Regions from separate parts of the Tistrella arctica genome, predicted to be linked through region 3. Evidence: riboswitches for the same ligand, from Rfam matches in the RefSeq annotation. Region 3 holds a riboswitch; each other region holds the start of a gene.

Region 1 (9,752 bases), on a different contig from region 3:
TCAACGCCGGATCGGCGCCCTCGTCGCGCATCTCGACATTCCACACCCCTGACCCCTGAACGGCCAGCGCCCAGTCCCGCCAGCCCATCAGGCGGGCAAGGTCATAGCGGGCCTGAAGTTCCAGCCCGCGGATGATGGCATCGCCGCCGGCATTGGCATAAGTCCGCTGATCGGTGCCGGTGGTCACCGTGGTGATGCGGTCGGTGATGGTGTTCTGGAACAGGGCCGCGTCCACGAATAGCGGCCCGTCGGCATGGGCGGCGCCCAGCTCGAATTGCAGGCTGCGTTCGGGGTCGAGATCGGGGTTGCCGAAGGTGCGGCCACCACCGACCGCGGTGAAATCCGAGGCAAGCTCGGTGCCGGTGGGCGCGCGGAAGCCGGTCGCCACGCCCGCCCGCAGCGTCACGGTCGGCCACGCGGCCCAGGCGGCACCGATGCTCCAGGTCACGTCGTCCCAGCTTTCGGTCCGCTCGACCAGCAGCGGCTGGTTCGGGGTCGCGCGGGTCGACACCCGGCCATAGCTCCAGCGCGCCCCGCCACGCAGGGTCAGGGCGTCGTCGAACGCCCGGTGCACGGCCTCGCCATAGACACCGAGGCTGTCGGTATCCTCGTTGATGTCATAGGGCGGCACCTGGGCGGTCGTCCCGCCGGTCATCGATTGCCGGACACGGTCGCTGCGCAGTTTCGCGGTTTCGGCATCGATGCCGAAGATCAGATCGGTGTCGTCGTCGACCGCCAGACGCGGCGCCAGCTTCAGCCCCATCACATCCAGTTGCCGGCGGTTGTCGTCGGACGAGAAGCCGTCGGCGCCGCTGCGCTGACGTTCGGACCCCCAATGAAAGCTGTCGACGTCGCGCACCACATAGGCTTGCGCGGCAACACCGATCCCGGCGCCGAATTCCCGGTCCCAGCCCAGATCGATCGAGGCATTGCGCCGGTCATCGGTGTTGTTGGTGTCCCATTGCGAGCCCCGGAAACCGGCATCATAGACACCATCGGTGCGCAGCGTCAGGTCCAGGCGCCCCAGCCGCTCGTTCTGGAAGCCGAAGGCGCCCAGCCCGCCGCCACGCCGCCAGCCGGTGTTGTCGAGCGTGCCTTCGGGCGTGTCGTAATCATCCTGCACGCCGCCGCTCAGCCCGACATAATGATCGATACCGCCGCTGGCGCCGGCGGTGGCGGCATGGCCGCGGGCCAGACCGAACGAGCCGGCGCGCGCGGTGATCTCGCTGCCGGCCTCTTCGGTCGCGCCTGAGCGGGTGATCAGATTGACCACGCCGCCGATCGCCTGGGCGCCATAGATCACCGAGGCCGGGCCCCGGATGATCTCGATCCGGTCCAGATCATCGGGCGACAGCTTCGACAGATTGGCGGTGCCGGCGCGACGGCCGTTCATCAGCACGGTCACCTGACTGCGCCAGTCGCGGCCCTGGCCGTCGGTGGCGCCGCCGCGGATGTTGAACGAGGTCTGGCCGGGGCTCCAGTCGCTGAAGAAGCCCACGGCATTCTCGGCCAGCAGATCGGTCACCGAGCGGGCCGAGGACCGGCGGATGGTCTCGGTATCGATCACCTGCACGGTGCCCGAGGCCCGTGCCCGGGGCTCCGGCCGGCCCTGGGCAGTGATGACCATCCGGTCGAGTTCCGCGGCCGCGATGTCATCGGCCAGCGCCGGCGCCGGAGACAGAAGAAGCGGTGCCGGTGCAGCCAGCAGGGTGCAGAGGGCGGACAACGCCGACGGCCGGCGCCGGCCAGAGAAACGGGTGCGCATGGTGGTGATGTCCGGTTTTCCTGATCTTGTGGTGAAGAGCAGCACGCGAGGGGTCAGGCTCAGCCATGCCAGAGCAGGATGGCGCTCACCTTCGGCGCCTCGGCAATGACGCCGCCGTCATCGGCCGGCATCAGAGCGTGGTCGAGATGCTGGTCCAGGCGGTGCGCCAGATCGTTGGAAACCCGCCCATGGCGCCGTGCCAGCCGGTCGATCATGTGGTCGCGGGCGACGGCGCGATCGGCAAACCGGGCACGGAAACGCCAGTCGACCAGATGCACCAGATCGGGGGCCTGGTCTGGTCCCAATTCGTCCAGGCACAGGCTGTGGCCGGGGGTCGTGTCCTCGCCATGCAGATCATCAGGCAGAAACCCCGACAGGCACCAGCTTCGCGGCCCCGCCTGCGCCGGCACGATCCAGGCCAGGCTGCGGCCACGGCCACGGGTGCGGGCATAAAGCGCCCGCGCCGCGCCGATCGGCCCCGGAATATTGGCGCAGAGCACCAGATCGGCCGGGTCGGCCATGGGGGCGGCATCGAGCGCCTGCCAGCCATCGGCGCGGATATCCAGGGTGAGATCGGCCCGGCCGGCCGCCACCGCCGCCAGCCGGCCGCGCATATGGGCATTGGGCTCGAATGCGGTCCAGTGGCCGCCGCGCGCGATCAGGCCAAGGCCGAGCACGCCCGACCCGGCGCCGATATCGATCAGCGACCGGGCCCGCCCGCCGATCAGCGCCCGCAAGGACTCGCCCAGATTGCGGGCATAATCGGACCGGTCCAGATGTCCGGCGAAGAAGGACGCATCGGCATCGCCCCAGGGCGCCGGGATCGGCACAGACGATACGGGATGAGATGGCGACGACGTGTCGCCGGCAGGGCCGGATTTCGCCGGCAGAGACAGTCCGGGCAGCATGATGCCTCACGATGCGTGGCACATCACCGCAAGCAGGACAGTCGGCACGAGGGCCGGCCATCGCCACCGGTACACCCCGACCGGCAGGCACGCGCGTGACCACGATAGACGGCAGGTCTCCTGGCTCACGGGTCTTCACCGGACCGTCGCCTTCCCGGCCGCATCATCGAATGCCGCGCCAGTGGCGAGTGGACGGCCGGCTCGCCGTCTACAGTTGCGGGGACAGCCGGGGCATGGCGCAGGCGCTGGCACAGCCAGACACACGCACGCACCCCGTTCCCTTTTGATCCCCGAAGGGAACCGTCTGAGCCGAGACTACAGGCGCGGTTCATGACCGGTCAAGCATCTCGGCGTTCGGAATATGTTATGTTATAACATTACAAGAATTGCAACGCGAAAACAGCCGGACATGGCAGGTGCCGTTCAGCCGGGGGCGGCGGCCGTCAGTTCGGTGCTGCCGACCAGCCGCACACCGGCCGCCTGCATCTGCTGGCGTGCCCGGTCGAGCGATCCGTCATTGTCGATGGCCCGGCAGGCATCCTCGACCACCACCGCCTCGAAACCGGCGGCGCGGGCGTCGAGGGCGGTCCAGGCCACGCAGAAATCGGTGGCAAGCCCGCAGATGAACACACGGGTGATGCGGCGGCTGCGCAGATAGCCCTCAAGCCCGGTCGGACTGGTGCGGTCGGCGGCAAGAAAGGCCGAATAGCTGTCGACCGCCGGATCGTCGCCCTTGCGGATCACCAGCCGCGCCTGCGGCAGATCCAGCCCGTCATGCAGATCGGCGCCACGGCTGCCCTGCACGCAATGGTCGGGCCACAGCACCTGGGCGCCATAGTCCAGATCCATGGTCTGGAAGGGTGCATGACCCGCATGGCTGCTGGCGAACGAGGTATGGCCCGCCGGGTGCCAGTCCTGGGTCAGCACCACCTCGGCGAACAACCGTCCCAACCGGTTGACCAGCGGCACCACCGCGTCGCCATCGGCCACCGCCAGCGCGCCGCCGGGCATGAAATCATATTGCAGGTCCACCACCAGCAGCGCGTCATGGCCGCCGATGGTGATCCGCCCGGCGGCGGCATCGGCGGCAGCCTGGCGGCGATCGGGGCCGCGGGCGCGGCCGGGCGCCTTTGGCGGAACGATGCCGGCCGCCGCTGCGGCAGCCGCCGCATCGGCCCGGTCCAGCGCCGCGCGCCGGCGCCGATAGGACGGGAAATCGGCCAGTTCGCCCTCGCGCGCACCGCGGATCATCAATCCGTGCAGGAAGCCGCGCATCGAGCGAACCTCCTGCCCGGTCAGATCGGCGCGCTGAAACATGGCCTGGACGTTGCGCAGCATGGTCGGCCGCATCTCAGGGTTCCGGATCACACCCGACCAGTCCAGCGCCTGCGCCAGATGATCGAAGAACGAGGCCACCTCTTTCTTCGAGGCCCGGCCATAGCGGCCCATCTCCATCTGCACCGGCACGGTCTCGTCGCGGGTGGTGAACCACTCATACGAGAACAGCGCCACCGCCTGCGCCAGATTGAGCGAGGCGAAGGCCGGGTTCAGCGGCACGGTCAGGATCAGATCGGCAAGGGCGATGTCTTCATTCTCAAGCCCGGTGCGCTCGGGCCCGAACAGGATGCCGATCCGGCCGCCGGCTTCGGCATGGCCGCGCATCCGCGCCGCCGCCGCCGCAGGCGTCGCCACCGGCTTCACCATGTCGCGCGGGCGGGCGGTCGACGCCACCAGAAAATCCAGATCGGCCACGGCATCGGCGACGGTCTCGAACACCCGCGCCCGTTCAAGCACCACGTCGGCGCCAGACGCCAGCACAGTGGCACGGTCATTGGGCCAGGGACAGCGCGGCGCCACCAGGCGCAGATCGGTCAGGCCGAAATTCAGCATCGACCGGGCGGCCGAGCCGATATTGTCACCGATCTGGGTGTTCACAAGGATCACGGCCGGCTGAACGCCGCCAAGCCCGTCGAGGCCACGGGTCGCAGCGGCCTTGGCCGGCCGCTGCTCGGACTGGTCGGTCATCGGTCGCTCAGGCTCCCATATCCAGGGCCGCCGCGGCATCGGCCGCCGCCGGCACCGACACGCCGGCCTGAAACAGCCGATAGGTGATGCCATCGGCCAGTGCCTCATAGGACGCATTGACCACATTGGCCGACACGCCCACCGTCGACCAGTGATGGCCGGCGGTATCGGCGCTTTCGATCACCACCCGGGTGACCGCATCGGTGCCGGTGCCGTCGGGCGCCGACATGATCCGCACCTTGTAGTCCACCAGCCGGACATCGCGCACCCCCTGATAGGTCTGGGCGATCGCCCGGCGCAGCGCCGTATCCAGCGCGTTGACCGGGCCGTTGCCCTCGGCCACCGCCATGATCGGCACGCCGCCCACGGTGATCTTGATCGTGGCTTCAGACAGGGTCACCAGCTCGCCACGGGCATTGTAGCGGCGTTCGTCGATCACCCGGAAGGATTGCAGGCGGAAATATTCCGGCACCTCGCCCAGCGCCCGGCGGGCCAGCAGCTCCAGGCTGGCCTCGGCGCCGTCATAGGCATAGCCGACATGCTCATTGGCCTTCACCTGCTCCAGCAGCCCCGGCAGGCGCCGGTCATCGGCCGCGACCTCGATGCCGATCTCGGCCAGCCGCACCAGAAGATTGGCCCGGCCCGACTGGTCCGATACCAGCACATGGCGCCGGTTGCCCACCTGTTCCGGCACCACATGCTCATAGGCGCGCGGATCCTTCAGCACGGCGCTGGCATGCAACCCGCCCTTATGGGCAAAGGCCGCCGCACCAACATAGGGTGCATGGATATTCGGCGCGCGGTTCATCCGCTCGTCGAAGGCGCGGCTGACGGTCGTCAGATGGGTCAAGCCCGCCTCGTCGAGGCCGGTGGTATAGCCCATCTTCAGCATCAGGGTCGGCAGCAGGGTCACCAGATCGGCATTGCCGCAGCGCTCCCCCAGCCCGTTCAGCGTGCCCTGGATCTGCCGCACCCCGGCGCGCACCGCCGCCAGACTGTTGGCCACCGCATTGCCGGTGTCGTTGTGGCAGTGAATGCCCAGGCGGTCACCGGGGATCAGGGTCGTGACATGGCGGACGATCTCGTCGATCTCGTGGGGCAGCGTGCCGCCATTGGTGTCGCACAGCACCACCCAGCGCGCGCCGGCGGCATAGGCCGCCCCGATCGCCGCCAACGCATAATCGGGATTGGCCTTATAGCCGTCGAAGAAATGCTCGGCATCGAACATCGCCTCGGACTTCACCCGCGCCGCATGGCCGATGCTGTCGCCGATCATCCGCAGGTTTTCGTCCAACTCCACGCCCAGCGCCACGGTGACCTGGAAATCCCAGCTCTTGCCGACCAGACAGGCGGCCGGCACATCGGCGCCCAGCACCGCGGCGAGCCCGGGATCGTTCTCGGCCGACCGGCCGAAACGCCGGGTCATCCCGAAGGCTGAAAACCGCGCCCGGGTCAGCCGCGGCAGATCGGCGAAGAACGCATCATCGGTCTGGTTCGCACCCGGCCAGCCGCCTTCGATATAATCGATGCCCAGCTTGTCCAGTTCGCGCGCAATACCCGCCTTGTCGGCTGCCGTGAAATCGACGCCACGGGTCTGCGCGCCGTCGCGCAGAGTGCTGTCATACAGATAGATGCGCTCACCGGACATTCCTGTGTGATCTCCGTCGCCGCTGACCAGTTTGTTGCGGATAGGAATACCATTCCGGTCGCGCCGACGCTAAACAGAAAGGGAGTATTCCGTGCACAAGGGTGGCGTTCTCCGGCACATTTCTCCCGCAATGCCTTTAGCCATCTGTCGTCGACGGCGGTGCGGGGCGTGGTAGGCCAGCCATCGGCTGAGGGCCATCCACACCCGCAAATTGGAACGCAGCCAAGTTGGTGGACATGCAAATAGCCAGTGGAGCCACCGCATACCTATGCGTTGGCCTGTTCCCCGCGACTATACTCAATTTGAGATAGGAATCGTCTCAGGAAGAAGACGGACGGCATGAAACGCAGCCGGTTCAGCGAAGAGCAGATCATCGGCATCCTGAAGGAGCAGGGAGGCCGGCGAGTCGACGGCGGATGTGTGCCGCCGTCATGGAATTTGGAGCGCGACCTTCTACAAGTGGAAAGCCAGATATGGCGGATTGGAGGTGCCGGAGGCCAGGACTAAGCAGCTAGTACCAACCGTGGAGAGAGCGCGCGATCTATAGGAACGGCTACGAATATAACGACGCAAATTGACGTCGAGCCATCGAACAAAGACGCCTCTCAGCTTCGGAAAAGCCCGTCGACAGCTTTGACCTTTTCGCTGCCCGGAAATGCCACCTCGCTAATCACCCTGTCCGGCACTCCCAGTTGTTCGCGGAGAACAGCCTTCATTAGAGCCCGTGTATCAGTCGTCGGAGCAAGGTCACGTTTTTCGTACAGAGCCGTCAACGATAACCCCGGCCAATCGGAAACAACACGGCCACCAGCCACCGTTCCTCCGGCCAGCATCGCAAGCCCGCCTGTGCCATGGTCTGTACCGGCACTGCCGTTCATTGCTACCGTCCGACCGAATTCACTGACCACGAGGATGGTCGTGCCCGCCCAGATATTATCTGACAACTGGCCACGCAGTGCCAGTAGGCCATCGCACAGGGCCAGGACCGCCTGCGAAAGCCGCCCGCTTTCAAGACCCTGGCCGTGGTGAGTATCCCAACCATCGGTTGATATGACTGCAATCGTCGGTCCGCCATCTGCCATCAGAAGCTGTCCCGCTGTACCGAATGCGCGTTGCGTTACAGAAGAGGCCCCACGCTGCGAACTCATGGCTCCGTCAATAAGACCTGCAGACCGTCGGATGTCGGGGCCAAATGCAGACAATCTGCTGTCGTGATCATAGATCATGGCAAGGCGCTCTAGAAGATTCTGATCAGGAACACGGGTCCGCCCAGGCGACCACGTCATGACATTTTTGCCGCCGGACAAAACTGCGGGAACACCACCGCCAATTGCCAGTGAGCGTGGTCCGCCTTCCATCGCATTCAGCGTGCGAGCCAGCCAGCCATCACTGACGCGCTTTGGATCGTCACGCCCGGATTCCAGAACAGCCTGAGCATCAAAATGAGAGCGCTCTCGATACTGCGACGCAACAGCATGCACAAATAAGAGTTCCTTGGCCCGATACCACGGCTCGAGGCTTGCTAGTGCCGGATTCATGGAGAATCGGTCATCAAGGGCAGTCAGGCGCTTTGGGTCAAATGCTAGGGCGTCACGCATCGTGGCATAATCTGGATCACCCACAGGTGGAATAATACCCAGTCCGTCAGCAGCGCCACGCAATATAATCAATACGAATCGCCGCTCGGGTTCTGGACCGCGCGCCGCGAATGTTAGCCGTGCAGTCAACGGTAGAGAGGCCATTGCTGCAATGCCGGAAAGAAATGCTCTTCGATTCGTCTCGAACATCGTTCTGTCCCAGATAACTGGTCAGCGAAAACTAAATTGCGGCGACGCCGCCAAGAGCGCAATTGCATCTGCCTGCGACGGCGCACCGGCTATTGCTCGCCCTGCCTCTTCATTCTCATTCATGCCCCACAGTGCTATCAGCACGCGCACGTCAGTATCCGCAGGCAGATCGGATGCGATCTTCCGTCCCCATGCGGCCCGCGCGATGACCGTCTCAGGGGTGAGCCATGCAGACGCGGCTTCCGGCCAGCCCTGAGGGGAGCGGGCTCCATAGATCTTTTGGCCAAGCTGAGTGATTGCAACCTGAAGACCAGGCGCCGCCGTTTCGCCGTCAACACCAATCAGTCGAGCGAGCGCAACCGCCCAGTCTTCAGGGGGAAGAGCTTTGGTACGCTGTGGTACCCAGGATCCGGGATGCTCGATAAGCGCCTGTGTAACGGCTCTCAGATCGCCATCCGTATCGATAAACCGCTGTTCAAGGGCATTGACCAGGTCATCAGGTGGGATATCCGACACGAAGTGCGTCACCAGTTTGCGCGCAATGTGACGAGCAGTTTTTGGCGATGCAGCGAGGATGTCGAGTGCGGCCCTCACCTCGTCTTCGCCACTCTCCACAATCTTGCGCCCCAGAAGCTCCTTGTCGCCAGGTTCATGCCAACCGGCCACAAAGCGAAACTCCATCGCATCATCCGCCGTAACGGAAGTGGTACTCCACCCGGTAAGTATCTTGGCAAGGCTAATAACGTCACGCTGGGTGTAGCCGCCTTCAACACCAAGAGTATGAAGTTCAAGAAGCTCGCGTGCTAAGTTTTCATTAAGTCCTTTACTCGATGTCTTGCCGGTGACGGAATTCGGACCGACCGAGACAGTGTTATCCAAATAAGTCAACATCATCGGGTCGCTGACAACCGCCCCCAGCATAGTGCGAAACCGTCCAAGTATATGGGGTCGGATTGAGCGATTTTCATAAATGTCCGCCACGCCAACCACGCCACCGACAAGCGTGGAAATCGTAAAGTGGCTGAACCAAAAATGAACTAATCTTTCTTGAAGAGGAAAAGAAGAATCAATCGCAGCAGATATTCTAGCCTGGGCAATCTTTTCATTAAATTGCCAACGCAGGACACGCCGCGCCTCCAGTTCATCGTCTGTTTTATTGTCTGGCCCGCGCTTACTGGAAAACAGATCAATGCGTTCTATAAAGGGTGGAAGACCAGCAAAGCTCGCCGGTGTCGAATTCACGGATACAAGCTGGCGATCAAGCCAGCCTCTGGGGTCCGCATCAACAGCGTCCGTCTGATCCGGCGTCACACCGCAGCCAAAACGAGTCATCGCGGTAATAGTGTCTTCTCTAGGCATCCGAGATCGCCTCCAGAGTGGTCAGACAACGCCGCCGGCGGCCACCCCCAAGCCAAGCGTCGCGTGAACACAGCCAGCTTACAACTGCCCTAGTGACGTCGTAATGTCGAAACGATGTCAAACGCCGAGCGGGATTAGCTCGGACGCGGTTCCGCGATCGGACAGCTCTGCCTCAGCCGCGCTTCCAGCGGGTGCCATCCGGCCCGTCCTCCAGCACCACGCCACGAGCTTTCAGGTCGTCGCGGATCTGGTCGGCGGCC
Region 2 (9,752 bases), on a different contig from region 3:
CCCCAAGCGCAGGGCAGGTGGATGATGGCTTGTTCAGGGACGCTGTGGCGGGTGGAGTGCCGCGTCATCAACGCCGAAGACGCGGGCGAAATCGAGCCGGCCAGCCGGTGTGACGGTCAGCATGCGGCCTTCGACGCTGCGCCGCAGCCAGCCGTGGTCCAGGGCATGGGTCAGCAGGGCGGTTCCGATCCGCCCGCCCAGATGATGGCGGCGTTCGCTCCAGTCCAGACAGGTGCGGCAGAGGGGGCGGCGGCTGGTGGTATCGTCCAGCGGCAGGCCGATCTGGTCGAAGAACATCCGGCCCCGGTCGGTGAGCGCACCGGAGCCGTCGCTGACCTGAACCAGCCCGCCGGCATCCAGCGCGTCCGCCAGCCCCACGCCCAGCCGGCCGGCGATGTGATCGTAACAACTGCGGGCGGCACGCAGGGCATCGTCGCGCGGACCGACCGGCCGGTGGCGGACCGGGCCGGCGGCGGCGACGGCCATCAGCGCCTCGATCACCTCGGCGACGGCAGGGGAGGCCAGCCGGTAATAGCGGTGGCGTCCCTGGCGCAGGCAGACCAGCAGACCCGCCCGGTCCAGTTTGCCCAGATGACCGCTGGTGGTCTGCGGCGTGACGCCGGCATGGACCGCAAGCTCGCCCGCGGTGAGCGCGCGGCCATCCATCAGTGCGGCCAGAATGTTGGCGCGGGCGACGTCGCCGATCAGAGCCGCGACCTCGGCGATGATCTGGCCCGATGCGATGTTGCCCGGCGGTGCGACGTTTGTGGTCATGGGCAGGAGCCCCCTTGATATGGCCGATCAGTCGTCGGTGAAGGACGGCAGATCATGGCGCCGGCGCGCATCGAAGATGATCGACGTCTCGATGCGGGTGACCCCCGGCCGGCTGGTGAACCGGTCGAGCGCCAGATCCTTCAGATGCATCGTGTCGCGCACCACCACATGCACGACCAGATCATAACGGCCGGTGACCAGGAATACCGATCGGACTTCCGGCACCGCGACCAGATCGTCGAGGATGTGATCGACGGTGCCGCGTTCGTGCTTGGACAGGCCGATCATGAACAGCGCCTCGATCCCCACACCCATGGCGCGCGGATCGACATCGGCATGGGCGCCGCGCAGCACCCCGATGTCGCGCAGATGCCGGATGCGGCTGTGCACCGATGACGGCGCCAGATCGACGCAGGCCGCGATCTCCTTCATCGACATCCGGGCATCGTTCTGCAACAGGCGCAAAATCTCGATATCCGTTCGGTCGAGAGGCGGCGGAGGGCTCATATTTCGTAATCCGTTCGATGGAAGGACGGGCCATCTGAAGATTATGCTGCATGGAGAGATTTCTTCCAGATAAGGAACGGCGTATGGACAGTTTCGACCTGCCCCGGCTTCGCCATATCGATGCGGAGGCGGTGGCGGATTTCCGCCGGGACGGATTTCTGATCGTCGAGCGGGTGCTGTCGGCCGATCAGGTGGCGGATCTGCGCGACAGCTTCCCGAAGCTGTTCGCCGGCCGGTTCGATACCGGCGTCTATCCCGATGAGTGGCATTGGCGCGAGGGCATGAGCCTGCCCGATATCACCCGCCACATGGCCAATGCCTGGAAGGCCGATCTGGCGGTGGCCCGGCTGGCGCTGTCGGCCGATATCGGCCGCGCGGCGGCGCAGTTGGGGGGATGGCCGGGCTGCCGGCTGGGCCAGGACACCATCTGGTGGAAGGCGCCGAAGACCAAGTCGATCGCGCTGCATCAGGATTCGTCGTTCATGGATTTCCTGAGTCCGCCCCGGACGCTGACCTGCTGGGTGACGCTCGACGACACCCATGCCGGTGCCGGCACGCTGGAATATGTGCCGGGCTCGCATCTGTGGCCGCTGACGCCCTTGCCCGACACCTTCCATGCCGAGGACGACCATCACGCGATGATGCGTGCGGCGGCGGATGCGGCCGGCATCACGCCGCCGGCGCCGGTGCCGATCGTCGTGCCGGCCGGATCGGTGGTGTTTCATGCCGGCGAGATCTGGCATGGATCGGGCCCCAATCCGACCGGCGATCTGATGCGCCGGTCGATCGGCATCCATATGCTGCCCGACGCGGTGGAATTCAGCGACCGGCCCGGTGGCTATATCTATCGTCGCTATCAGCGTACCGGCGATCCGACGCTGGATGAGAGCTTCTTTCCTGTGCTGTGGTCGCAAACCGGCCATCGGACAGCCTGGATCGAGGGATATTGCCGGACCGGACAGCGTCGGCTGCCTGACGACGCGGCGGCTATGACAGCATCAGCCTGAGCCCCAGAAGCACCAGAGCTCCGAAGAACACCCGGCGGAAATGGCGTTCCGGCAGGTACCGGCGCAGACGCATGCCCAGCGCCATGCCCGCCACCGCCGGAACCACAGCCAGGGCCGAGACCAGCCCCAGTTCGGCCGGCAGCAGCGACCGGCTGCCCATGGCCACGGCCAGCGCCAGGGTCGAGACGCTGAACAGCATACCCATGGCCTGAACCAGGCCGATACGATCGAGCCCCAGCGCCTGAAGCCAGGCGACGCCCGGCACCACGAAAGAGCCGGTCAGTCCGGTGAGCAGACCGTTGACGGCACCGATCAGCGGTGATGCCCATGGCTCGATCCGTGCCGGCGCCTTGAGCGCCAGCCCGGCCAGACCGCTGACGCCATAGGCTGTGACCACCAGCCCCAGCAACCGGGCGAGCCCGGCGGCGTCGCTGACCGAGAGGCACCACACGCCCAGCCAGATAGAGGGGATGGTGACCAGCAGCAGCGGCCCGAGCCGCCGGATCAGCGGCCGGAACTGGCCGCCGGTCAGCGCCTGCTGAACGTTGGTGACCAGAGACGGCACCAGCAGCAGCGCCATGGCCTGCGGCAGCCCGACGATGCCGGCCAGCACCGCCAGCGACACGGTGGGCATGCCGAAGCCGACCACGCCCTTGACCGTGCCGGCGAGCAGGAAAGCGCCGGCAATCGCGGCGAGGGTCGTGGGGTCGAGATCTGGAGGCATCATCGGCGGCATCCGCGCAGTGGCATGATGACCCTGATCCTAGCCTGTCCGCATGGCCGCATGCTTCGGCGGTGGCCGAACTGTTGTCGACGGGCCGGTCAGTCGGCTGGCCGGGATGGCGCATCCAGCAGCAATTCCGCCGCCCGCACCCATTGCGTCACCATCCGCTCGTAATAATCCGGGCGGGCGGAGAGCAGGCTAGACAGAGCGAGGCCGCGGAGAAACTCGACACTCATCGCGACGACGGCATCACGCTGGGGCGCGTCACCCAGCGGTTTGAACAGATCGGCGAGCACCCGCTCGCGGGCGCCACGCGCCTGCCGTTCCGCCGCCTGGATCGCCGAGCGCAGATCCGGAACGGTGCGGGCCGCGGCCCACAACTCCAGTTCGGCCATGAAGGCCGGTTGCGCACTCATTGCCGCCAGGGTGCGGATGGCCCGTTCCACCGGTCCGGTTCCGACAGCCGGCGATGACCGCGCATCCCGCACCGCCGCATCGTTGCGGCGCACCAGTTCCTCGATGGTTGCCGAGAGCAGCGCGGCATGGCTGGGAAAATGGTGGAGCAGGGCGCCGCGGCTGGCACCTGCGCGGCGCTGCACCTCAAGGGTGGTCGTGCGCGCCACGCCAAGCTCGATCAGCGATGTCACGGCCGCGTCGAGCAGGCGCCGGCGGGTCTGATCACGCTGTTGTTCCCGGATCGGCCGGTCATCGTTCTGGGCGGCTGTGTGGGCATCGGTCATGGCGGGTGGATCTCCGGGCCGGGCGGTGAGGTGCCGCGATTGCAACCATGCCTGCGGTGACATTTCAACAGGTGGGTGGCTTTGTGGCCTGACAGTCAGGATTGACTGTCAATTTCCATCGCCATACAGTCAGACTTGACTGTGAGATAGTACCAGCCGCCTGCCCCGGATATGGAGCCCGACATGCCTGCATTCGAAACACTGATCATCGCGCCCGACCCCAAGGCCCCGCGCATCGCCCGCCTGCTGTTGAACCGACCTGAGCGGCTGAACGCGATCACCGATCAGACCCCGCGCGATATCCGGGCCGCCGTCGCGTGGGCCGAGGCGCAGGATGATATTCACGTGATCGTGGTCGAGGGCGCGGGCAAGGGGTTCTGCGGCGGCTATGACCTTGCCGATACCGCCGAACAGATGGTCGAGCATCCCTGTCAGCAGGAGCGCTTTCCATGGGATCCGATGGTCGACTACGCCTATATGAAGCGGAATACCGAGGATTTCATGAGCCTGTGGCGGTGTTCGAAGCCGACCATCGCCAAGGTTCATGGCGCGGCGGCGGCCGGGGGCAGCGATATCGCGCTGTGTTGCGACCTGCTGATCATGGCCGAGGATGCCCGCATCGGCTATATGCCGACCCGCGTCTGGGGTTGCCCGACCACGGCGATGTGGACCTATCGCCTGGGCCCGGCGCGGGCCAAGCAGATGATGTTCACCGGTGACCTGATCGACGGCCGCACCGCCGCCGCCTGGGGGCTGGCCAATGAGGCGGTGCCGGCGGCGGAGCTGGAGGCGGCGACCCTGCGGCTTGCCGGGCGTATCGCCGGCGTGCCGCGCGGGCATCTGGCCATGCACAAGATGGTGGTCAATCAGGTGATGCTGACCCAGGGCCTGGAACAGTCGCAGATGATGGCGACGGTGTTCGACGGCATCACCCGCCACAACCCCGAAGGCCTGTGGTTCCGCCGCTATGCCCAGGCCGAGGGCTTCAAGGCGGCGGTTGCCTGGCGCGATAGCGGCCGGCCGATCCCCGAGGGCGACGAGGCGCGGGCCCTGATCCGCGAGATGGGCGGCCACGGCGACGGCTGAGGCCGCGCACGGCCGGCGCCCGGCCGGATAACGGGCGCCAACGACAAGAATAATAAAACGAATACACGTCCCCAAAGGGAGGGAGATACGGCCCATGCCGACCGGCACAGACGGGCGTGAGGCGGCGCTGCGCGCGCGCCTCGACGCGACACCCACACCATATGATCTGCTGGCACAGATCGCGGCAGAGCGTCCGGATCACCCGGCGCTGGATTATCTGCCGGATGCCGCCGGATCGCCCCCGATCACGACCAGCTATGCGGCCCTGGTCCGCGAGATCCGGCAGATGACCGCGGCCTTGCGCGCCGCGGGCGTCGGGCCGGAGGACGGTATCGCCATCCTGCTGCCTTTCGTGCCGCAGGCCGTGACGGCGCTGATCGCCGCCACGGCGGCCGGTATCGCCTTTCCGATGAACCTGCTGCTGTCGGCCGAGGCACTGACGGCCCAGATGACCCTGGCGCGGGTTCGGGTGGTGGTGACCATGGGGCCGCATCCGGCGCTGGATGTGCATGCCCGGGTAATGGCGGCGGTGGCGTCGGTGCCGATGGTGACCACGGTGGTCGAGGTGCCGATGGGCGCCGCCAGGCCGGGGGCTGTTACCTGGGCCGACTTCGTTGGTACCGGTGCGGACGGGGGTACCGGTGCGGATGGGGCGGTCGATCCGGATGATCCCGACCGGGTGGCGGCCTTCATTCACACCGGTGGCACGACCGGTGCGCCGCGGCTGGCGCAGTTGTCGGCCCGCAATCTGGCAGCGGCGACGCTGATGGCGGCGGCCGGCAGTGGCATGGCCGCCGAGGATCGCGTGCTCACCGGCCTGCCGCTGTTTCATGTCGGCGGCGCGGTGGATGTGCTGCTGGCGGCGCTGTCGCAAGGCGCCACGGTGATTTTTCCAACCGCCACCGCCTTGCGCAACCCGGCGGTGGTCGGGCGATTCTGGCAGATCGTCGACGAGACCGCCACCAGCATGATCGGCAGTGTGCCGACCATTCTGGCAGCCATCGCCGACAGCCCGCGCGGATCCGCGCGCCTCGACCGGCTGCGGGCCATCCTGACCGGCGGTTCGCCGCTGGCGCCCGAACTGGCGGCACGGGTGGAAAAGATCGCGGCCCGCCCGGTCTGTCAGCTTTATGGCATGACCGAGACCGGCGGGATCGTGTCGGTCCAGCCGGCTGACGGCCGGTTTCACGATCATGCCGTGGGCCCGCCGGTGCCGCTGGCACGCGTGGCGCTGGGCGCGGTCGACGCGGCCTGTCTCCCCGGTGCGCGCGGCGAGGTTCTGGTGTCGGGTCCACATGTCTTTCAGGGCTATCGCACCGCTGCCGGTACCGTCGATCGTCCGCAGGATGGCTGGCTGCGATCGGGTGATCTGGGCGAGGTGCTGCCTTCGGGCGAGCTCCGGATCATCGGCCGGGCCAAGGACGTGATCATCCGCAGTGGCCACAATATCGATCCCGTGGCGATCGAGGAGGTCGCGCATGCCCATCCGGCGGTCGCCCAGGCGGCGGCGGTTGCCATGCCCGACGATTATGCCGGAGAACTGCCGGTGCTGTATGTGATGCCGCGCGCCGGCATGACCTGCACCGAAGACGACATCGCGGCCTTCATGGCCGCGCACATCGCCGAGCCGCCGGCGCGGCCGCGCCATGTCTTCGTGCTGCCCGACCTGCCCTTGACCCCGCTTGGCAAGATCGCACGCTTCCGCCTGCGTCAGCTTGCGGCCGAACATCGGGTGCGGGCGGCCCTCGGCGACACCGGCGACGGGCTGGTGGTCGCTTGCGAGGATCCGGCGGCAAAGCGCATCACGATCGGCGGCGAGGTGACGCCCGACCGATGGCGGGCGATCGAGGCCGTGCTGGCCCGGCTGGGCCTCGGCCTTGCCGGATAAGCGCAGGCCGGATGGCAGGCTTGACGACGGGCCGGGGATCTGTACAAGATGCAGCGTTCTCGGTTCCCTGTATCCACTATATATGGGGCTAAGAGGGAATTCGGTGCGGCGGGCGTTACAATTGCGCCCGCCAAGGCCGAAGCTGTCCCCGCAACTGTAGGCGGCGAGCGGCCACACGATCTGGTGTCACTGGCATGGCAACATGCCGGGAAGGCCTGTGTGGCAGCGGCGACCCGCGAGCCAGGAGACCTGCCGCGAACCTGTTGAAACGTCCCTGGGCGGGGAGTCCCGGCGGGCGCAGGCGGCAGGTCATGCCTTTGTCCGGGTGTTCCGGACCGTCGCAGGGGCCTTCATCGCCCTGCGTTCACCCGGAACCGGTCCGCCAGGGCAGATGGGTGAGCACCATGTCATCGCCGGCCTTCGATTTCGACCGTCATGGTCATCTGGTTCCCGTTACCGCGCCGGTCGGGGCCGGCCGGATACGGCATGCGCCGCTGCCGGCCCCGCTGGCACCGGCGCCACGCGCCTCGGACCTTGTCATCGATCATGGCCGCGATGCCCTGTTGACCGATTTCGGCAAGGCGACCTTGCGCGACCGCTATCTGATGCCGGGGGAACGGTATCAGGATCTGTTCGCGCGGGTTGCCTGTGCCTATGGCGACGATATCGGCCATGCCCAGCGGATCTATGATGCGATGTCACGGCTGTGGTTCATGCCGGCGACACCCATCCTGTCCAATGGCGGCACCGCGCGGGGCTTGCCGATTTCGTGCTTCCTGAACGCCGTGCCCGACAGCCTGGACGGTATCGTCCGGACCTGGAACGAGAATGTGGCGCTGGCCTCGAATGGCGGCGGCATCGGCACCTATTGGGGTCAGGTCCGGTCGATCGGCGAAACCGTGAAGGGCTGTGGCGAGACTTCGGGCATCATTCCGTTCATTCATGTCATGGACGGCCTGACCCTGGCGATTTCGCAAGGGTCGCTGCGCCGCGGATCGGCGGCGGTCTATCTGGACATTCATCATCCCGAGATCGAGGAATTCCTGGAGATCCGCAAGGCGTCGGGCGATTTCAATCGCAAGGGCCTGAACCTGCATCATGGGGTCAATATCACCGACGACTTCATGGCGGCAGTGAAGGCCGGGGATGACGTCGCGCTGCGCAGCCCCCGTGACGGCAGCGAGATCCGGCGGGTGGATGCCCGCCGGCTGTGGCAGCGCATTCTTGAAACCCGGCTTCAGACCGGCGAGCCCTATCTGTTGTTCATCGATACCGTCAACCGGGCGCTGCCGCGCCACCAGCGGATGCTGGGGCTGGGCGTGTCGACCTCGAACCTGTGCAGCGAGATCACCCTGCCCACCGGCCTTGACCATCACGACCAGGAGCGCACCGCGGTCTGCTGTCTTGCCTCGTTGAACATCGAGACCTGGGATGCGTGGAACGAGGCGCCGGGCTTTATCGAGGATGTGATGCGCTTCCTCGACAATGTGCTGACCAGCTTCATCGAGACCGCGCCCGACAGCATGGCCCGGGCGCGCTATTCGGCGATGCGCGAACGCTCGGTCGGGCTGGGCGTGATGGGCTTTCACGCCTTTCTTCAGGCGCGGGGTATCCCGTTCGAAAGCGCCATGGCCAAGGCGTGGAATCTCGCCATCTTCCGCAAGCTGCGGCGGGAGGCCGACCGGGCATCGGTGTTTCTGGCCGGTGAGCGCGGCCCCTGTCCCGATGCGGCGGAAGCCGGCACGCAGGCGCGGTTCAGCCACAAGCTCGCCATCGCGCCCACGGCATCCATCAGCATCATCTGTGGTGGCACCAGCGCCTGCATCGAGCCGATCCCGGCCAATATCTACACCCACAAGACCCTGTCGGGCGCGATATCGGTACGCAACCCGCATCTTGTCCGGCTGCTGGTCGCCAAGGGGCTGGATAGGCCGGCGGTCTGGCAGTCCATCCTTGGCCATGAAGGATCGGTGCAGCATCTGGCCGCGCTGACCGCCGATGAAAAGGCCGTGTTCCGCACCGCCTTCGAGATCGACCAGCGCTGGATCATCGATTTCGCCGCCGATCGCGCGCCATTCATCTGCCAGAGCCAGTCACTGAACCTGTATCTGCCGGCCGATATCGATAAATGGGATCTGCATATGCTGCACTGGACCGCCTGGGAGCGGGGGGTGAAGAGCCTGTATTACTGCCGGTCGCGGTCGTTGCAGCGTGCGGGCTTCGCGGGTGACACCGACACCTTGGTGAATACGGGGCCGGACACGGCACCGAGCTCTGCGGCATCCGCCACGCCGACCGATTATGAGGAATGCCTTGCATGTCAGTGAGGATGACGGCGGCGGATGTCGGTCTCATCGCGGGCAACCTCGATCCGATGACCCTGGTCGGTACCGGCCGTGTCGGGTTGCTGACCACGACCGGCAGCTATGACGTCGACCGCTACCCTTGGGCCTATGGCTTCTGGAAGCGCCAGCAGCAAACCCATTGGATGGGGGAGGAAGTGCCGCTTGGCGGGGATATCAAGGATTGGCATTCCGACCGGGTCAGCGATGCCGAACGCCAGTTGCTCACCCAGATCTTCCGCTTCTTCACCCAGTCGGATATCGAGGTCGGCGACAACTATCTGAAACGCTATATCCCGCTGTTCCAGCCGCTAGAGATCCAGATGATGATGGCGGCGTTCTCGAACATGGAAACCGTGCATATCGACGCCTATGCCCTGCTGTTGAAGACCTTGGGCATGCCCCAGGCCGAGTTCGAGGCCTTCCGCGGCTATGGCGACATGCGCGCCAAGGCCGATTACATGCACAGCTTCGGCACCGGCACGGTTGCGGATGTGGCGCGGACGCTGGCGATGTTCGGCGCCTTCACCGAAGGCATGGCCCTGTTCGCCAGCTTCGCGATGCTGCTGAATTTTCCCCGCCACAACAAGATGAACGGCATGGGCCAGATCGTGAGCTGGTCGGTGCGCGATGAAAGCCTGCATTGCGCCGGCATCATCCGCCTGTTTCATGAATGGCATCGCG
Region 3 (9,752 bases):
GGCGCGGTGGTGCAGGTGGCGGCAACCTTGCCTTCGCCGGCAAAGGCCAGGCATTCCACCAGATCGGCGCGGGTGCCGACGATCGAGCCGCGGATGGTGCGGCGGTTCAGCACCGTATCGAAGATCGACATCGGGAACGATCCCGGCGGCAGGCCGCACAGCGCCATGGTGCCGCGCCGGCGCAGCATGTCGGCCGCCTGGGCGAAGGCCTTCTCGGACACCGCCGTCACCAGCACGCCATGGGCACCGCCCCCGGTTTCGCGCAGCACCTGCTGCACGACATCCTCGTCACGGGCATCGACCGCCAGGTCGGCGCCAAGCCGGCGCGCCAGCGCCTGCTTTTCGGGGCCGATATCCACCGCCGCCACATGCAGCCCCATGGCCTTGCCGTATTGCACCGCCAGATGGCCCAACCCGCCGACGCCCGAGACCACCAGCCATTGCCCCGGCCGGACCTCGGTTTCCTTGATGCCCTTATAGACCGTCACCCCGGCGCACAGGATCGGTGCCGCCGCGACGAAATCGAGCCCGGCCGGCAGGTGGCCGACATAGGCCGGGTCGGCCAGCACATATTCGGCAAAACCGCCATCCACCGAATAGCCGGTGTTCTGCTGATCGCCGCACAGGGTTTCCCAGCCGGTGGTGCAATGTTCGCAATGGCCGCAGGCGGTGTGCAACCAGGGCACGCCCACCCGGTCGCCTTCCGTCACCGAGCGCACGCCGGCGCCCAGCGCCACGACATGGCCGACACCTTCATGGCCCGGAATGAACGGCGGCTGCGGCTTCACCGGCCAGTCGCCATCGGCGGCATGCAGATCGGTGTGGCAGACACCCGAGGCCACCACCTTGATCAGGATCTGCCCCGGCGCCGGGCGGGGCACCGGCACCTCGTCGATCACCAGCGGCTGGCGGAACGCGCGCACCACGGCGGCTTTCATCGTTGCGGGAAGTGACATGAGCGGAGGCCCTCCATGGACATCGTCAGCCGTGACGGAGACGGCTGATCAAGGACGGGGGCGGCGCAGGCGCACCGCCCCCGCAAGTCAGTCGCGGCCGCGAGGGATGAGGCTGCCGCGTCGGGACGCCACCTGAACGGCCGGTTGGATGGCGCATCATACCGCCCGGCCGTTCAGCAACCTTTGCGCTATCGCAAAGGTTGGGCCAGATTCGCAAAGGTTGGGCCAGATTCGCAAAGGTTGGGCCAAAATCGCAAACGTTGAGCCAGATGATGCGATTGCCGGATATCCGCCAGCGGATGACGGCACGGGCCGTGCAATGCGACAGCACGCGACACGCCGGCCTGTCGCGGCCCGCGACGGCGGGTGCCGCGTTGTGCGACATCGGATCGGGCCGCTTGCGGCTGCCGCGAAGAGCGGGCATGCTGATCCATCAGTCTCGCGGCAGGCAGGCGCCCGCCGCCGCGACACGTGGGCAGTCCATGCGACATAGTCTGCACCACAATCAAGAACAGGGGCGCCACAGGGGAAACGCCCGGATGTCACAGCACTCCGGCCGACAGATACGGGTGCTCGACGGCGTGCGTGGCCAGTTCCGCGATGCCGGCAGCCTGCCCGACAATGCCGTGCCCGAGGTGATCGGCCGGTCGTGGCAGCGCTGTGCCTCGGCCGGCCTGGCGATGAACCGCCCGGCACGCCAGGATCCGCTGGCGGCCCCGGCGTTGCGCCGCCAGCGCGACCGCAACCACACTCTGCTGCATCTGGCCACCCCTGAACTGGATCTTCTGGCCCGCGCCATGGCCGATGCCGATGGCGTCGCGATCCTGACCGACGCCCGCGGGCTCATTCTGGATGCGCGCGGCGACGACGGTTTTGCCGGCCGGGCGCGGCGGGTGTTCCTGCAGCCGGGCGCCTGCTGGTCGGAAACACACGAGGGCACCAACGCCGTCGGCACCGCGCTCGCCGAAGGCGGGCTGGTCGAGGTGGACGGCGCCGAACATTATCTCGACGAGAACCGGGTGCTGATCTGCACCGCCATGCCGGTGCGCGATCCCACCGGCCGGATCGCCGGCGTGCTCGACCTGTCGGGCGATGCAAGACGGCCACAGACCCATGCCCGTGCCCTGGTGCGGCTGGCGGTGGCCAATCTGGAACATCGCTGGACCATGCAGGCAGCCGAGGCCGACGGGTCCGACCTGCTGGTGCGGCTGCATTCGCATCCCTCCTGGCTGGGCACGCCGCATGAAGGCCTGCTCGCCTTCCGTGATGGCCGGCTGTCGGCCGCCAACCGCATCGCCCTGGGGCTGCTGGGGTTGGATGCCGGCGCCATCGGCGCCGCCGGCTGGGATGCGCTGTTCGACGGCTCGATCATCGATGGCGGCCGGCCAGGCGGCGGGGTCGTCAGCGGCGATGCCCGCCTGCTGACCAGCCGCGCCGGCGGCGTGCCGATGCATCTGCGGATCAGCCGGCCGGCCGGCCGGCCGGTGCTGCACCCGGTGACGGCACCATCACGCCTGCGTGCCGCCGCCCCGACCCTGCCCGCCACGATCCCGCCCGCCTTGACGCTGCGCGGCGCCATGGTCTGGGATGCGGCCAGCGATGCCATGCTTGCCCGCGCAACCCGCGCGATCGATGCCGATATCCCGGTGCTGCTGCAGGGTGAAACCGGCACCGGCAAAGAAGTCTTCGTGCGCGCGGCCCATCAGGCGTCGACGCTGCGGTCGGCACCGCTGGTGGCGGTGAACTGCGCGGCGATCCCCGAAGGCCTGCTGGAAAGCGAATTGTTCGGCTATGAGGACGGCGCCTTCACCGGCGCCCGGCGTCGCGGCAGCCCTGGCCGCATCCGTCAGGCCGAAGGCGGCATTCTGTTCCTCGACGAGATCGGCGACATGGCGCTGGGGCTTCAGGCCCGGCTGCTCAGGGTGCTGCAGGATGGCGAGGTTCTGCCGCTGGGCGCCGGCCGGCCGGTGACCGTGCGGTTCCGGCTGGTGGCGGCCACCCATCAGGATCTGAAAGCGGCGGTCGCCGATGGCCGGTTCCGCAGCGATCTCTATTACCGCCTCAACTACCTGTCGGTGACCCTGCGGCCCTTGCGGGATCGCCAGCCTCTGGACGCGATCATCGATGCCGTGTTCCAGGCAACCGGCGCGCCGGCCCGTGACATCACGCTCGATCCCGCCGCCCGCCAATGCCTTGCCGGCCATGACTGGCCGGGCAATCTGCGCGAACTGGCCAATCTGCTCCGCACCCTGGTGGCCCTGGCCGATGATGGCAGCACCATCACGCCCGCCGATCTGCCGGGCGAGATCGGCGCGGCCCGGCCACTCGGTCCGCCCATGCCCCTGCCGCAAGCATGTCTGCCCCACACCGCACCGGTCTTTGCGGCCCCGATGTCGGATGCAGCGCCAATGGCATCGCTCAGATCGATGACCGATGATGCCCTGACCCGGGCACTGGCCGCCCATGACGGCAATATCAGTGCCGCCGCACGGGCGCTCGGCATCCACCGCGCCACCCTGCATCGCCGGCTGAAATCACGACAGCACGGCTGACATCCGGGCAGCACTGACCGCACCGCCGCTCAAGCCGTGGCACCGGACGCCAATTGTCTGGCATGGGCCGCGATATCGGCCGGCCAGCCCGCGATCCGTGCCTCGAACCCCGACAGGTCGCCGGCGAACAGCGCCCGCGTCGCCTCTTCATAGCCAGGCAGGTCGCCGGCCATCGCGTTCATGAAGCGATAGGCGGTCTCACGCGCCATCCGCAGGCGCTGATCGGGGCCCACGTCGCGGCGGGCGGCCTCCACCAGCTTGCGCAGCGCCACCGAGGCGCCTCCCGGCTGGGCGGCCAGCCAGTCCCAATGACGCGGCAGCAGGGTGACCTCGCGCCCGACCACCCCAAGCTTCGGCCGGCCCCGGCCGCGCGCGGCCGTCGCCGGCGCCGTGGTCTCTGCCGGCGCGGGCGCCACCAGCCGGGCCGCGATCTCGGCGCGGCTGCCGCGCAGATCGACATCCACCACCCGCCCGGTCGCGTCGTCAAAGATCAGCAGCGGCCCGGCTGCCCCGGCATCGGCGGCCGCCTTCACCGCCAACGCCACCTCGATCAGCGGCCCCGCCGCAAGGCGCCGCGCGCCATCGAAGGCGGTACTGGGTCGCTGGGTCCGGTCGGTCACGGGCAAGCCTCCTGCACGGGGTGTGGCAGATTTTTACCCGGTTAATAATCTCCCTGTCAATATAACCCGGGTTATATTACCGTCCGCAACCCAAGCCGCATGCCAGATCGAGGAAGAGAGAACCGTCATGACAGGGATCGACCGCAAGCGCGCCGTCGCCGCCTATAAGGAGCGCAAGGCCGCCTATGGCATCTATGCCATCCGCTGTGCCGTCCAGCCCGATCTCCGGCCCCATATCTGGATCGGCCAGACCCCGACGCTCGACACCATCCGCAACCGGATCTGGTTCACGCTGCGCCTGGGCACCAATCCCCACAGATCGCTTCAGGACGCCTGGCATCGCCATGGCGCCGACAGCCTGACATTTGAGGTTCTGGAACGGCTGGAGGACGAGGACGACATCCTGCCCTATATCCGCACCGCCCAATTGAAGGACCGGCTGGCGCATTGGCGGGCGGTGCTGGACGCGCAGGTCATCTGAGCCCCGGTCAGCCGGGTGGCTGGTCCGCGCCGGTTTGGCCGGTCAACGCCACAAGCAGATCATCCAGGCGGCGCGGCAATGGCCGGGCCGGGTCGATCATGCCGCGTGCGGCCAGCGCCTGGGCCAGCCGGCCCAGCATCGGCGGCCGCAGGCCCAGCCGGCGCAGCAGGTCATGGTCCTGAAACACCGTGTCAGGCGCGCCGTCACAGGCGATCCGGCCGTCGCCGAACACCGCGATCCGGTCGGCCCAGCCATAGGCGAGATCCATGTCGTGGGTCGCCACCACCACGGCCGTGCCCGATGCCGCCACGCCGTCCAGCAGCCGCATCAGATCGTCGACGCCGGATGGATCGAGCCCGGCCGTGGGTTCGTCGAGCAGCAGAAATCCAGGGCGCATCGCCATCAACCCGGCGATCGCCACCCGCTTGCGCTGGCCGAAGCTGAGCATGTGTGTGGGGCGGCCAGCCAATGCCGTGATGTTCAGCGCCGCCAGCGCCTCGCTGGTGCGCGCCCGTGCCTCGGCGGCATCAAGCCCCATGTTCAACGGCCCGAACGACACATCCTCGGCCACGGTTGCCGCGAATAGCTGGTCGTCGGGATCCTGCAACACCAGCCCGACCCGGCGGCGCAGCCGCGCCAGCCCCTGGCGGCTGTGAACCACCTCGGCCCCATCCAGCCACACGCTGCCCGCCTGCGGCTTCAACCCGCCGGCCAGGGTGAGCAGCAGGGTGGATTTGCCCGCGCCATTGGCACCCAGGATCGCCAGCTTCCGGGCTGGCGCGATCGCCAGATCCACCCGGTCCAGCGCCCGCGTGCGGCCGGGATAGGTGACCTCCAGCCCGACAGCCTTCAAGCCGGGCACGGTCTGGTCATGCGTGGGCGTCACAATCATCATCCGAGTTGCGCCAGCCCCAGAGCCAGCACCACCAGGCCGCTGCACAGGCCCGCGATGCGCGGCGCCGACGCCGCCGCCTCGACCGAGACGAAGCGCAGCGTGCCGTCATAGCCGCGCACGCCAAGCCCGGTGTTCATCCGCTGGGCGCGGTCCAGCACCCGCGGCAGCAGGCTGGCGAGCAAGCGGCCGTTGGAGCGGATCATCCGACGCGCGCCCTCATGCCCCAGCCGGGCGGCCTGGGCACGCTGGCCGGCTTCCAGACAATCGAGCACCAGCCAGATGATCCGGAACATCATCAGCGCGATATCGCCGATGTCGCCGGCCAGCCCGCGGCGTTGAAACAATTGCAGGATGCTGGTCAAAGGCGTGGTCAGCGCCAGCGCCAGCAATGCCGTCACGCAGGTCAGGCTCCGCTGCCCGACGAACAGCGCCTGAAGCCGCGCCTCCGGGCCGGCGATGCCGAAGACCGGCCAGCCGGTCGAAAGATCCAGCGTCACCATCTGCGCCAGCGTCGAGGTGGCGATGAACCCGACCGGAACCATCGCCGCCCGCGCCAGATCGCCCGGCCGCACCCGTGCCCCTGCCAGCAGCGCCACCACCAGACCGGCCAGGATGATCACCTGCCCGGCCCAGCCGGCGGCCAGCAGCGACACCAGCATCAACCCGGCGCAGACAACCAGCTTTTCCGCCGCCGGCCAGTGCCGCCAGCGATTGGTATGGGCGCTGCGGTCAATGGCGCGCATTGCCGCTCCGCAGCGGCGCATCGACGACGGGCGTGACAGCCCCGGTCGCGCCATCTTCCGCCGCATCGCGCCGCCCGCGCCGCAGCCCGAAATAATAGCCCAGCAGCCCGGCGCCGATCGCGGCCTGAAGCGCGAACAGCAGGCTTTCGATCTCGCCGCTCGGCGGCTCCCACAACGGGCTTGCCCAGGGCTGATAATCGGGATGGATCTCGGTGATCATCGCCTCGGCCTCGCCATCGGCGCCGGCGAATTCCACCGTGCCGGGCGGGTGGATCAGCAGCGGTGCGATCGCCAGTGCCGCCACGGCGGCCAGCATCGCCAGATTGCGCTTGATCATGATGCGACCTTTCCAGCGGCGGCGGCGCGGCCGCGCAGCACGTTCAGGCTCAGCAGCTCGCCACGGCTGTAACGGCTCAACATATTGAACACCACCGCGGTCAGCAGCCCCTCGCTGATCGCCAGCGGGATCTGGGTGATCGCGAAGATGCCGAGGAATTTCGAGGCGGCACCGGCCACCCCGCCCGCCGGATCGGGGAAGGCGATCGCCAGTTGCAGCGAGGTGGTGACATAGGTCGCAAGGTCACCCAGCGTCGCCGCGAAGAAGATCGCGAGGGCAGCACTCAGTCCGGCGCCGGTCATGCCCCGAAAGATACCCCAGGCCACGAAAGGCCCGACGATCGCCATCGAGAAGATGTTGGCGCCAAGCGTGGTCAGCCCGCCATGGGCCAGCAGCAGCGCCTGGAACAACAGCACGATCGCGCCCAGCACCGTGGTGACGGTGGGGCCGAACAGGGCGGAGGCGAGCCCGGTGCCGGTGGGGTGCGAGCAACTGCCGGTCACGGATGGCAGTTTCAGTGCCGACAACACGAAGACATAGGCGCCCGATGCGGCCAGCAGCAGCTTGACCTCGGGCTTGTCGCGCACGAGCTTCACGATGCGGCGCGCGCCGGCAATGACAAAGGGTGCTGAAACCAGGCCCCAGCCCACGGCGTGCGTCGCGGGCAGATAGCCTTCCATAATATGCATGCCGATCCTCCGAAGCCTGATCGAGCCTCTTCACACGGCAAGGCCTTCGGAGATGACCGGCGATCCGCCGATATATCCCGCCCCCATCCGAACGCCCCGTTCGAAGAGTGGCCCTGTCAGACGCGAAGGCAGGTCTCCTGGCTCGCGGGTCATCATCCGTCGCCGGCCTTCCCAGTGTCCCGACCCGGAGTCCCCGGTGGCCGGTATCCCAGTGGCCAGTCTTGCCCAGTGGTATAGCAGGGCGACAGACTCTCCGCTTACAGTTGCGGGGGCAGCCATGGCTTCGCGGGCGACCGCCCGCTTCCATGTTCCCTTTTCACCGCCCTGGCAGCGCCCTTCTGAGCGCCGGCATGGCAGACCTTCGTGACCGGATTGTGATCTGTGGTTGCGCTGTGTGTCAAGCGGGCGAAGGGGCGTGATCTGTCACTGGCGGATAGCGGCAGCACCGCCTGTCACAGATCATTCCGGCCCATCGGGTGCCTCAGGTCAGGAGAAGAAGGTGCCGTCGCTCCCACCGCCGTTGAAGTTAGCTGCCGTGGTCGCGACGAGCATCGCCGTCAATCGAGGTGCCGACCAATGCCGACGCGTCTTAGACACCTGCCCCCCACAGGACGGCTCCTGCCACAGATCGTTGCTGCCGGAGATGTGGTGATTGCCGTGTGTCATCATAGCCGCTCCAAATAAGTATCGTGACGCCATCATTCTTCCGGCAAGGCGGCTACATTTCAATCGAAAATCCGGCCATCGTGGGTCCAGCAAAGATTCAATCGTGGCACCAGATATGATACATTTCGATGAATGTTTTGGGGTTCCGCCTTTCGAAGGCGGCCCAGTTTTCCAGGTTGGCACCCGCCGGATCATTGGGAAACATTGCCCGATAGCGGGGCATGACATCACTTTCCGGCAGGGAAAGCCCAGCGAAACTCAACCCAAGCGCATCGAGATGCGCCGCGATCATCGACACCGTGAACAGCACCTCCTGCTCGTGAAACAGCAGGTCACGCAGATGGTTGAGGTTATAGAAATCACCACAGGTCACCAGATGCGCCAGAGCGGGATCGAGCCGGCCGTCGAGCAGATCGCGCCGGAAGCGCCGCATCGAGGCCGCGTCGCCGCGCCAGCCATGACGCGCCAGCCACAGCCGCGCCGCCAGCAGATCGCGCCGGGCCGTGGCGCTGTAGAGCCCGATCTTCATCCAGCCGCCCGGATGCAGCAGATCGCGCAGCCGTCGCCACGCCGCCAGCGGGTCGGCGGTGTGGTGCAGCACGCCCACCGCCTCGATCAGATGAAACCGCCCGGGCCGCCCCGCCGCTTCCAGGCGTTCGCTCGTCAGATCGAACAGGTCCGCCCGCAGCATCGCCACGTCGTCGCAGCCATGCAGCCCGGCCTTGTGGGCCGCATAGGCCAGGCTGGCGGCGCTCAGATCGATGGCGGTGACGGAGCGGTGCTGATAGCGCCGGGCGGTGTGGATCGTGTGCCGGCCGGTGCCGCCGCCCGCGATCAGGATATCCGGATCGTCGGGAAGCGCTGCGATCGCGGCATGCGTGGGTGTTCCTGTGACAGGCGTTCCAAGGGTGCGCGCCAGCACCTCGGCCAGCCGTCGCCGACGGATAGGGCGCAGGCCGCGCCAGCGCGGATAGGGCCAGGACTCGTATTGCGCGCGCACCCGCAGCGACAGCGGATCGGTGACCGGACGCAGGGCCGGAATCCGCTGGGCGGCGATCGCCATCGGCTCGTCATGAAACACCGCCAGAAAGCGGCGCCGCGCCGGATCGGGCAGGGCCGGCCGGGTGGCCAGTTCGGCCATCGCCGCCATCGGCGGCATCCGATACATGGCGATCGCGACCAGATCATCGGTCAGCGCCACGTCGCCAAGTTCCGCCGCGCGGGCATCGACCCTGGCGATTCTGGCGTCGAGCGCCACCTGTTCATCATCCGTCCAGGCGGCGGCATAGTCTGAATTCAGCAGGCCGGCCGCAAGGCTGATGCGCGCCTCCAGCGGCAGCGGCTCGCGCTGGTTTTCCCCCTGATCATCGGCCGTCAGCCCGTCATTCAGGCAACAGCGGCGTCGCAGCCGGACCATCGCCCGCTCGATCACCGGATGGACATTTGCACAGCGATCGAGAAAGCGCCGGAACAGCGGATCGGCCGCGAGCGCCGAACAGGTCGCATCATCGGGCGTGGCGGCGGGCACGGTCTCAGGGCCCAGCCCATGCCGGCGCGCCAGCATCCGGCCCGCGACCGCCGCGATCCGCATGTCGTCGATGTCGCCCGCCGTCAGCCGGGCCAGAATCTCGTCATACAGCTGTACTGGCGGCGGCAGGCGAAGACGGCCAAGGCAATGGGCGATCATATCACCCACCTTCGGATGGTCCGGCGCCAGCCGGCGCACGGTCAGCAACGAGGCCATCGCCAGATCCGCGCGCCCGAATGCCATGTGATGGCGGGCCAGCGCGAGATGGGCGTCACGATCCGCCGG

What was found. A riboswitch is a leader RNA that binds a small molecule or an ion and turns the genes downstream of it on or off. The one in region 3 is predicted to bind cobalamin.
Region 1: another riboswitch for cobalamin. It lies ahead of WG924_RS00435 (class I SAM-dependent methyltransferase); the one in region 3 lies ahead of WG924_RS14455 (energy-coupling factor ABC transporter permease).
Region 2: another riboswitch for cobalamin. It lies ahead of WG924_RS00055 (ribonucleoside-diphosphate reductase subunit alpha); the one in region 3 lies ahead of WG924_RS14455 (energy-coupling factor ABC transporter permease).

Annotation. Positions count from the first base shown of each region.
Region 1 is NZ_JBBKTV010000001.1:91,080-100,831, reverse strand. It holds gene WG924_RS00440 (TonB-dependent receptor) at 1-1,765, opposite strand, end outside; gene WG924_RS00435 (class I SAM-dependent methyltransferase) at 1,825-2,673, opposite strand; cobalamin riboswitch at 2,767-2,993, opposite strand; gene pncA (bifunctional nicotinamidase/pyrazinamidase) at 3,097-3,738, opposite strand; partial or broken gene WG924_RS00425 (RNA methyltransferase) at 3,934-4,698, opposite strand; gene cimA (citramalate synthase) at 4,706-6,346, opposite strand; partial or broken gene WG924_RS00415 (transposase) at 6,686-6,848, shown strand; gene WG924_RS00410 (DUF1501 domain-containing protein) at 6,952-8,133, opposite strand; gene WG924_RS00405 (DUF1800 domain-containing protein) at 8,155-9,492, opposite strand; gene cysS (cysteine--tRNA ligase) at 9,665-9,752, opposite strand, start outside.
Region 2 is NZ_JBBKTV010000001.1:3,202-12,953, forward strand. It holds gene WG924_RS00015 (DUF4135 domain-containing protein) at 1-68, opposite strand, end outside; gene WG924_RS00020 (ArsR/SmtB family transcription factor) at 34-774, opposite strand; gene WG924_RS00025 (Lrp/AsnC family transcriptional regulator) at 802-1,281, opposite strand; gene WG924_RS00030 (phytanoyl-CoA dioxygenase family protein) at 1,365-2,288, shown strand; gene WG924_RS00035 (sulfite exporter TauE/SafE family protein) at 2,269-3,015, opposite strand; gene WG924_RS00040 (TetR/AcrR family transcriptional regulator) at 3,111-3,752, opposite strand; gene WG924_RS00045 (crotonase/enoyl-CoA hydratase family protein) at 3,936-4,838, shown strand; gene WG924_RS00050 (AMP-binding protein) at 4,933-6,726, shown strand; cobalamin riboswitch at 6,770-6,996, shown strand; gene WG924_RS00055 (ribonucleoside-diphosphate reductase subunit alpha) at 7,131-9,053, shown strand; gene WG924_RS00060 (ribonucleotide-diphosphate reductase subunit beta) at 9,044-9,752, shown strand, end outside.
Region 3 is NZ_JBBKTV010000006.1:89,352-99,103, forward strand. It holds gene adhP (alcohol dehydrogenase AdhP) at 1-956, opposite strand, end outside; gene WG924_RS14425 (sigma-54-dependent Fis family transcriptional regulator) at 1,496-3,508, shown strand; gene WG924_RS14430 (DUF2239 family protein) at 3,538-4,128, opposite strand; gene WG924_RS14435 (GIY-YIG nuclease family protein) at 4,256-4,609, shown strand; gene WG924_RS14440 (energy-coupling factor ABC transporter ATP-binding protein) at 4,617-5,501, opposite strand; gene cbiQ (cobalt ECF transporter T component CbiQ) at 5,501-6,247, opposite strand; gene WG924_RS14450 (energy-coupling factor ABC transporter substrate-binding protein) at 6,234-6,584, opposite strand; gene WG924_RS14455 (energy-coupling factor ABC transporter permease) at 6,581-7,273, opposite strand; cobalamin riboswitch at 7,384-7,651, opposite strand; gene WG924_RS14460 (methyltransferase) at 8,037-9,752, opposite strand, start outside.